Regions from separate parts of the Pseudoalteromonas sp. bablab_jr010 genome, predicted to be linked through region 2. Evidence: riboswitches for the same ligand, from Rfam matches in the RefSeq annotation. Region 2 holds a riboswitch; the other holds the start of a gene.
The links. Region 2 has a riboswitch for cobalamin ahead of JIG37_RS01205 (ABC transporter ATP-binding protein). Riboswitches for the same ligand answer to the same signal wherever they lie in the genome.
Positions count from the first base shown of each region.

Region 1: it holds a riboswitch for cobalamin, as region 2 does, so the genes downstream of both, JIG37_RS20445 (TonB-dependent receptor) here and JIG37_RS01205 (ABC transporter ATP-binding protein) in region 2, are expected to answer to the same signal.

Region 1 covers NZ_JACDWV010000199.1:160,125-164,548, reverse strand. The annotation lists gene JIG37_RS20465 (2-dehydropantoate 2-reductase) at 1-266, opposite strand, end outside; gene JIG37_RS20460 (VanZ family protein) at 259-609, opposite strand; gene JIG37_RS20455 (YajQ family cyclic di-GMP-binding protein) at 767-1,249, shown strand; gene JIG37_RS20450 (hypothetical protein) at 1,393-1,632, shown strand; cobalamin riboswitch at 1,824-1,978, shown strand; gene JIG37_RS20445 (TonB-dependent receptor) at 2,012-3,865, shown strand; gene msrA (peptide-methionine (S)-S-oxide reductase MsrA) at 3,926-4,424, opposite strand, start outside.
Region 2 covers NZ_JACDWV010000034.1:1,333-5,756, reverse strand. The annotation lists gene cobT (nicotinate-nucleotide--dimethylbenzimidazole phosphoribosyltransferase) at 1-958, opposite strand, end outside; gene JIG37_RS01210 (iron ABC transporter permease) at 962-1,951, opposite strand; gene JIG37_RS01205 (ABC transporter ATP-binding protein) at 1,944-2,774, opposite strand; cobalamin riboswitch at 2,855-2,993, opposite strand; gene JIG37_RS01200 (histidine phosphatase family protein) at 3,006-3,623, opposite strand; gene JIG37_RS01195 (FKBP-type peptidyl-prolyl cis-trans isomerase) at 3,708-4,136, opposite strand; partial or broken gene JIG37_RS01190 (IS3 family transposase) at 4,353-4,424, opposite strand, start outside.

The DNA.
Region 1 (4,424 bases), on a different contig from region 2:
AGATAAGGCTTTACTTGCCCAAAGGCTGTTTGCACCTGGAATGCTTTTACTGTTATTAACACCAAGTCAAAGGGGGCGGATTGGCTTAGCTCTTTGTGATGTATAAGGCGAGCTTTAATCGGGTGTGATTTACCATTACTCGCTTGATAAAAACGCGTGGTCAGGGTTGGCTTACGGGTCAGTAATGTAATGTCATGTTGTGCAGATAAAAAATGGCTAAACAATAAGCCAATCGCACCGTCGCCAACAATTAAAATGTTAGCCATTACGTTGTTTACTACCTAAATGAAAACCAAGTTTAATGATAAAGTAGCTAACTGCACCGATAAAATCAGCGACAAAATCCCCAACCGAAGCTTGACGATAAGGCAGCATATCTTGCATAAATTCTATGGCTGCACCATATCCGGCTAACAGTAAAATTTGCACCATAAGTGGCAATTTAAAGGCTTTGTCCATCACCATGGCCAGTACAAAGAAAATACCAAAATGCGCCACTTTATCAACGTGTGGAAAGAGGTTGCTCACCCCTTTAATTTCTTTGGCAAATAAAATTGTAAAGCCAATAATGCTGGCTAAAAAGATAACTTGGTAAACACGCCTTGTCACAATAAACCCTAAAAATGCCGAAATTGAATGGCCAGTATAACAAACAATTTTTGCATCGCACCTGAACAAGTCGGATAAAAATAGAAAGAATCGACAAATAAGCGTTATAATTGCCAACCATAAATGAATTTAAAAAAGACTATGTTAGGAGAACCCCATGCCTTCATTTGATATTGTTTCTGAAGTAGAAATGAACGAAGCGCAGAATGCAGTAGATAATGCAAAGCGTGAACTAGAGACACGCTTTGATTTTCGTGGTGTTGATGCATCAATCGAACTAAGTGACAAAGTAATCAAGTTAAAAGCAGAAGCACCACAACAAGTTATGCAACTTTTTGACATTCTTGCTGCGAAAATTTCAAAGCGTGGCTTAGATGTATCTAGCCTTGAGCTTAAAGATGAGTCGCGTAGCGGTAAATACGTAATGCGTGACGTTGCTCTTAAGCAAGGTATCGAAAAAGACGTAGCGAAGAAAATCGTTAAGTTAATCAAAGACTCAAAGATCAAAGTACAAGCTGCTATTCAAGGTGAAGAATTACGTGTAACTGGTAAAAAGCGTGATGATTTACAAGAAGCAATGCAAGTTGTTCGTACTGCTGATTTAGGTCAACCATTCCAGTTCAAAAACTTCCGCGATTAATACTCTATGTTTTTAGCTTTAAGCTGTAAGTTTTAAGCTATAAGCCTACAAGTTTCTGAACTTTACAAGGAGTGTATTTTGAGACAAATATTAGGTTACAGAGAAAAAGATATCTTCTAGCTATTTTCAGCTAGAGGATATTTATGTCAGTAAAAAACAAAGCAATAGATCGTAATAAACACGGTAAAATAAACAGAAAATACACAGGCCCACACAGTACTTATTTTTACCAACAAACACCAAGTTGGTGGGTGAAAATGACGATGACCAAGCCAAGAAGACGTTTAAATAAAGCTCTTTGTAAGCTTGTGCTTAATGGTGCTGACCCAGAAGGAATTGTTTTTCCGTTAGGAAACTCGAAACCCCATGAGTATTTCTGGTAATCATTGTTTTATAAAAGCCAATCAGCCATGCTGATTGGCTTTTTTACTTTAGGCTTACACCTTAGCACTTAACTTGCAGCTTGAAGCTTTAGACTTAAAACTTTAGTTTAGAAGTATAGCCGTCCATTGACTTTCCTCCCCAAAATCATCACAATAACGGCCTATTTTCGAGGTGCTTGCTGTATCTTCAGATACGTTTTATTTCAAAGGGTGAAATAGTCGCAAGATAATCGGGAAGTTGGTGCGTTTTCAGGGAGAAAACAATGCCAACACTGCCCCCGCAACGGTAATGTAGATGCCATGCATGTACAGAGTCCGGAGACCGGCCTTGAAGTAACTTACTATTCGCGTGTGCGGTGGGCACAGGCTAGGGGATATCATGCTAAATAAATCTGCGTTAGGCGTAGCGGTTGCTGCTGCGTTGTCTTTTTCTGTATCTGCTGACGAGCAATCAATCGAGCACATCACAGTTTCTGCCAATAAATTCGAACAATCAATTAATGATGTATTAGCCAGCGTTACTGTCATTGACCGCGCTGATATTGAAGCAAGCTATGTTCGTGACTTACCAAGCTTACTAGCCACTCAAGCAGGCTTTCAAATTAATGCCAATGGTGGTTTTGGGCAAAGCTCTGGTGTGTCATTACGTGGTGCAAGTTCTCGTCATACACTTATTTTAATTGATGGTGTACGCACAGGCTCTGCAACACTTGGCTATAAAAGTATTAGCAATATTCCTTTAAACAGTATTGAGCGTGTTGAAGTAATTAAAGGCTCACGTGCAGCTGTATATGGTTCTGATGCGCTAGCTGGTGTAATTAATATCATTACCCGTAAAGCACAAAACACGACCTTAGATGTTACTTTTGGCTCAGACTCTTACCAAGAGTACCAAGTAGCGACAGGTGGTCAGTTTGCAGGTGTTGATGTTGCCGTTAATGCCGGTTATGAAAAAACAGATGGTTTTGATGTTCTGCAAGGCTTAGCGCCAGATGAAGACGGCTACGAGAACAAAAACCTTGGCTTTAATCTTGGTTATCAAAATGAGCAGTTAGGTGAGTTTTTAGCGCAAGCACAATACTCAGAAGGCGAAGCAAAATACGATAGTGCTTATAGCCCTGCAGACAGCACCGTAGAAAAAGGCGAGTTCGAAAATTACCAAGCTTCACTAGGTTGGAAAAAGGCTTTCGAAAAACACAGTCATGCCATTGATATTGCCATATCAAGTGATAGCTCAGATGACTCACGCATTGATTACACGGGTGCAACGGTGGTTGATAAGTTTGAAACTGAGCGTGAGCAAATTGATTACAATGGCCAATACTTTTTCAATCAAGCACTGACTCTTAGTGGCGGTCTGAATTGGTATAAAGATGAAGTGAACACTAACTCAGGTACTTATTTAAAAGACAGCCGTGAAGTATTCGCTGCGTTTGTTGGCGCTTATTATGACGACGAACACGTGCTGGCAAACCTAACCGTTCGCCAAGATGATGATCAGCAGTTTGGTGATGAAACAACTTACACTGCAGCTGTTGGCTATCACTTAAATGACATCGCGACATTCCGCGTAAGTCAAAGCACAGGTTTTAAATCTCCAACATTTAATGACCTATATTACCCAGGCTCAGGTAACCCAGAGTTAAACCCTGAAACATCAGATAACCAAGAGCTTGGCTTATCACTCAATGTGAATGATATCAGCCTTGATATTGCGATTTTCCGCAGCGAAATCGACAACAAAATCGCTTGGGCACCAAATGCATCAGGGCAGTGGATCCCAACTAATATAAACGAAGCTCGCCACGAAGGTGTTGAGTTTAGCTTTAAAAACCAAGTGTTTGGCTTTGATCACAGCTTTAACTTTACCTACCTTTCAGCGGAAGATACTGAGACAGGTCAGTCACTAACCTATGTGTCAAATCACAGTGTAAATTGGTCATTAAACAAAGCATGGGGTGATTTTGATGCTGGTATCGATATGCAATACCGTGGTGATCGTGATGGCAAGTTAACGCACTTACCATCGTATACGTTATGGAATTTAGTTGGTCACTACCAAGCGACTGACAACTTAACAGTGTCACTTCGTGTAGAAAACCTATTCGATAAAGAGTACAACGCCGTTGATGCCTATGGTACAGACCTAGATGGTGATTACATCAACGACGAATTTTATTATTACAACACGGCCGAGCGTCGCTTGTTTGTAGGTGCCCGTTATCAGTTCTAATAATAAGGAAAATTATTAGTTCTGCGTTTAAAAGCTCGCTACCTACTTAGCGGGCTTTTTTCATTTAAGTTTAGCTGCGTAATACTGTTCGAACTTTGCAAGCTTTGGGGCAATAAGAATACTGCAATAACCTTGATTTGGGTTTTCATTGTAATAGTCTTGATGGTACTGCTCTGCAGGGTAAAAGTTTGTAAGCGGACTCAGCTCGGTGACAACCGGCTCACGAATTTGCTTTTGTAAAGCATCAATCATGGCTTGAGATTCTGCTTTTTGCTGTTCATTATGATAGTAAATAACACTGCGATACTGAGTGCCGACATCATTACCTTGGCGGTTTAATTGTGTGGCATCGTGTAAAGTGAAGAACATTTCAAGCAGGGTGTTATAGCTCACGATACTACTGTCAAAATCGAGCTGAACCACCTCAGCGTGACCCGTTAAGCCAGTACAAATTTGCTGATAACTAGGGTTTTCAATCTCACCGCCTGCATAGCCAGAGCTGACATTAAGCACGCCTTTCACACGTCTAAATGCGGCATCAATACACCAAAAGCAGCCG
Region 2 (4,424 bases):
CTCCTAATCTTAAATCAAGCTGCAATAAAGGCGATGCGTGCAAGGCATTGAGCATTGCTTTATGCCCTTGCTCATCTGAGGCATGAGCAAATAACATATAATCGCGAGCGTTTGCATTAATGCGAGTTGCAACAAGCGCCGCTGCGGTACAAATAAAGCCATCCACGATCACCGCTATACCAAGCTCGGCAGCAGCTAAAATGGCACCGGTGATCTGTACAATTTCAAAACCGCCTAATGCAGCGAGCGTCATTAGTGGCTCATCAAAGTGAGCTTTATGTAATTGAAGGGCTTGCTCGACAACCTTGATTTTTTTAGCAACAACCTCGTCACTCACACCTGTGCCTTTACCAACACATTGGCTGGCAGGTAACGACAACAAGGCAGCCATTAATGCCGCAGCACTTGTGGTATTGCCAATACCCATCTCACCAAAGGCGATGGTATTACAACCTTGCTCATAGAGTGAATGAACTCGCTGTTTGGCTAACTCAAACCCTTTTTTAACCTGATTAAGAGACATAGCCATTTCAGTATTCAGTGGTGCAGTGATTTCACCTAAACGCTGGTTATGCACACTTTTATCGTGTGAAGTATTGAGAGTTCCTGCATCCACAACTTCCAGCTGCCAGCCCAACTGACGACAAAACACGTTGACAGCTGCGCCTCCTGCTGCAAAGTTTGCCACCATTTGTGATGTAACGCTGCTAGGAGCAATTGACACGCCTTGGCTTGCCACACCATGATCGCCTGCAAATACAACTAGAGAAGGGTTTGAAATAACCGGTTTAAAGGCAACTAGCGCCTGCTCACTATCAAGCTGCTTTGAAAAAATAAGCGTTAATTGTTTGGCACAACTTTCAAGCTGACCTAAAGCGCCTAGCGGCTTTGTTTTAAGGTCTATTTTTTGTTGAATTACAGCTGAAAATTGCTGATCAATAGGCATGATATTAAACATTAGCTACCTGCTCTGTTTACGAAAATAAAGTAAGAATAAAAAGAACACACTACCGATAGCGGCTGTGATCACACCAACAGGTAGTTCTTGGTTATTCAATAGGGTTCGGCATAACACATCGACCCACACCATAAAAATGCCACCGACCAAGGAGGTCATAACTAAGTTATGGCTGCTGCCTTGCGGCGAAAAGTAGCGCACAATATGTGGGATCATCAGGCCGACAAAGCCAACGCCACCACACATAGCAACAAGCACCGCTGTTATTAATGAACTTAGCAGTAGCATCATGATCCGAAAGCGTTGTACATGAATCCCCAAAGTCGCTGCACTTTCATCACCAAGCAGCATCGCATTTAGCTGACGACGAAATGCAATCATCAAAGTCATACAGGCAATAATAACGGCAAACGGCAGCCAAAGAGTGTCCCACTGAGCACGAGAAAAACTGCCCATCGTCCAAAACAAGATAGCGGTGATGGCTTGTGGATCGCTAAAATAAAGCAGCAGACTAGTCAGAGCACTAAATAAGAAAGATAAAGCAACACCAGCGAGTAACATGGCTTCAACTTGGCCAACATGGCGACGCCCTGCAATAGCAATAAGCAACAGCATAGAAAGTAAGCTTCCGGCAAATGCTGCAACTGACATACTAAAGCCAAAACTCACACCGGTTAGGGCTATAAAGCACACCACACCAAATGAAGCCCCAGAAGAAATACCAAACAAGTAAGGGTCAGCAAGCGGGTTTCGGGTTACGGTCTGCAAAATTAATCCTGCAAGAGCCAGCCCAGAACCTGCTAAAAATGCCAGCATTGTTCTGGGCATACGTAACTGCCAAATAATACGCTGCACAAATTCATCGCTACCTTGGCTAAACAAACCATTAAAAACATCACTCAGTGGCGTATTTGCAGCACCAAAGCTCAATGCTAAAAAACAACTAATAAGCCCTACGACAACACAGATACTTAAACGCATTGCATCAGTCATGTTGATGCTCCTGTGTCTGATAGCCATAAAAATAAGTGATGTGCGGAATAAACTTATCAGTGCTTGATTGAGGGTGAGCAGATACCGCTGCGCAGACGCCAAATACATCGCTCAACAACTGCTCAGTAAGCACCACTTTTGGTTGCCCCTGACAAACCAAGCGCCCCTCATCAATCACCAGTAATTCATCACATAAACTCGCTGCGAGATTTAAGTCATGAAACGAGGCAAGCACAGTCACATCGAGGGACTTTGCTAACTCCATTATTTGAATTTGATATTTAACATCAAGGTGGCTGGTAGGCTCATCCATGATGAGCAACTTAGGTTGTTGTACGATAGAGCGTGCAATAAGCGCTCTTTGCTTTTCGCCACCTGAGAGCGAATCAAATGCTTGCTCACTATGATGAGACAAACCAACCTGCTCTATAGCTTGATATATTCGCTGCTTATCATTGGCAGACGTGCCGCTGAAAAGTCGCTTATGAGGTGTTAAGCCTAAACTCACCACATCGAACAAAGACAAATTAAACTGCGATGGAGACTCTTGTAAAACCACTGCAACCTGCTTTGCATATTCATCAGCACTGATTTGCCAAATATCTTGACCGCTTAGCAGCACAACCCCTTGCTGAGGTTTCAAGTAACGATAAAGGCAACGCAGCAAGCTTGATTTACCCGCACCATTAGGGCCGAGTAGACCGATAAACTGCCCTGCTTTTAACTCAAGGTTAATTGATTTAAGTATAGTTTTATTCGCAGTACCCCAACTTAAATCAGACACTGATATTAATGGCGCAGCGCTAAGGCTATTTTGTTGCAAGCTTATTCTCTCTTGGCGAGTAATTGCAACGCACAAGAAAGCACTGGTAAGTACCAGAAAATGACGTGAGTTGACCCGCTCGATGATTAATTGTTAGTGCTAAGTATCTGGCTGACCATTATTTAGATGGATTACAGTTGCGGGAACAGCTGGAGAATTTCACTCCATTCCATAGCATATGAGTATTATGGCGGGCTAAGTAAATAATTCAATGAATATCGCTCTAGATGGCTAAAAAACAATTTTAGGCCAAGCCTGTCCTTGTTCATCTATATATACATCGAGTGTAATAAGCCCCGCATAAGGAAGATGAAAAACATTTAAATGCGTGGCTGATTGTTTTGGCATCTGACAAACAATAGCGAGAATTTGTTTGATCACTCCAGCATGACTAATTACCAATGACTGTTCATGCTTAGATTCACATAGTGATTGTAAAAATGTTTGCCACCATGCCTCTACCCGGGCGTAAAAGTCTGCCATAGATTCACCATTTGGTACTTTTACTTGCCATGGGTGCTGCCAAAAATCACCAATATGAGGCTTACTCGTTTGCTGCCAAAGCTGTTGGTAGTCTTGGCCATCCCAATCACCAAAATTAAACTCTTTTAGCGCGTTATAATAGTGTACATGCAGTGAGTGTTGATTTGCTAAATAATCAGCGTGAACTGAGCAACGCTTGAGCGGAGAGCTATATATGGCATTTAAATGTATGAGCTCGGCAGAAGCTTGGCGCATTTGTTCAAGGCCTCGCTCAGATAAACCGACATCGATTTGCCCAGAAAGAATTCCGGGCCTAGCGATTTCACCATGGCGAAGAAAGTAAACTCGTGAAGTAAATGCGTCCATAATGTTCCTCAGTAAACCAATAGTGAACGTTAACGCGTTTTAAGTCCTCTGTCGACTTATGCTAAGGGACTCATCCGAAGAGAGTTAAGCTAAACGCATTAAACGAACGTCAAAATGTAGCACAGCATTTGCGCCAATCTTGCCACCGTTACCTTTTTTACCCCAAGCAAGCTCTGGAGGGATCACAAATTCATAGCGAGAACCGATATTCATTAATAACAAACCTTCTCTTAACCCTTCTATAGCTTCGGATAAAGCGAACACTTCGGGCATACCCGCTTTATAACTGTCGGCAATAACACTGCCATCAGCAAGCATAATACGTTGATTAATAACCACTGTATCAAACTCTGTTACTCGCTCCCCTTCAACTTCATCAATCACTTTATACATTAAGCCCGACGGACATAGATGTGTATCTGGATGCGATGAGAACTTAGCAATAAATGCTTCACTATTTTTACGATTTAAACCTGAAGAACCTTTTGACTTGGTCGTTTTCTTACGAGACACAGCAAACCTTAATTGTATTACAAATATAAAACGCTTTATCGCATAACAAGGTAGGGGAAGCAAGTTTGCGAGAGTAAAGTTGCAAGTTAGAAAGGGAAAAGTTTGAGGATCTGGCGTAGGTTGGGTAGAGCACAGCGAAACCCAACACAGAGCTATCAGCTTTCAGCCGTCAGCGATCAGCCGCGTGATCTGACCCCGATAAAGTAGACACGGGGTTTAATTAACTTGTTCGTACTGCATGGGACTTTTATACCCTAGGGTGCCATGCCTTCTTACTGAGTTGTAGTA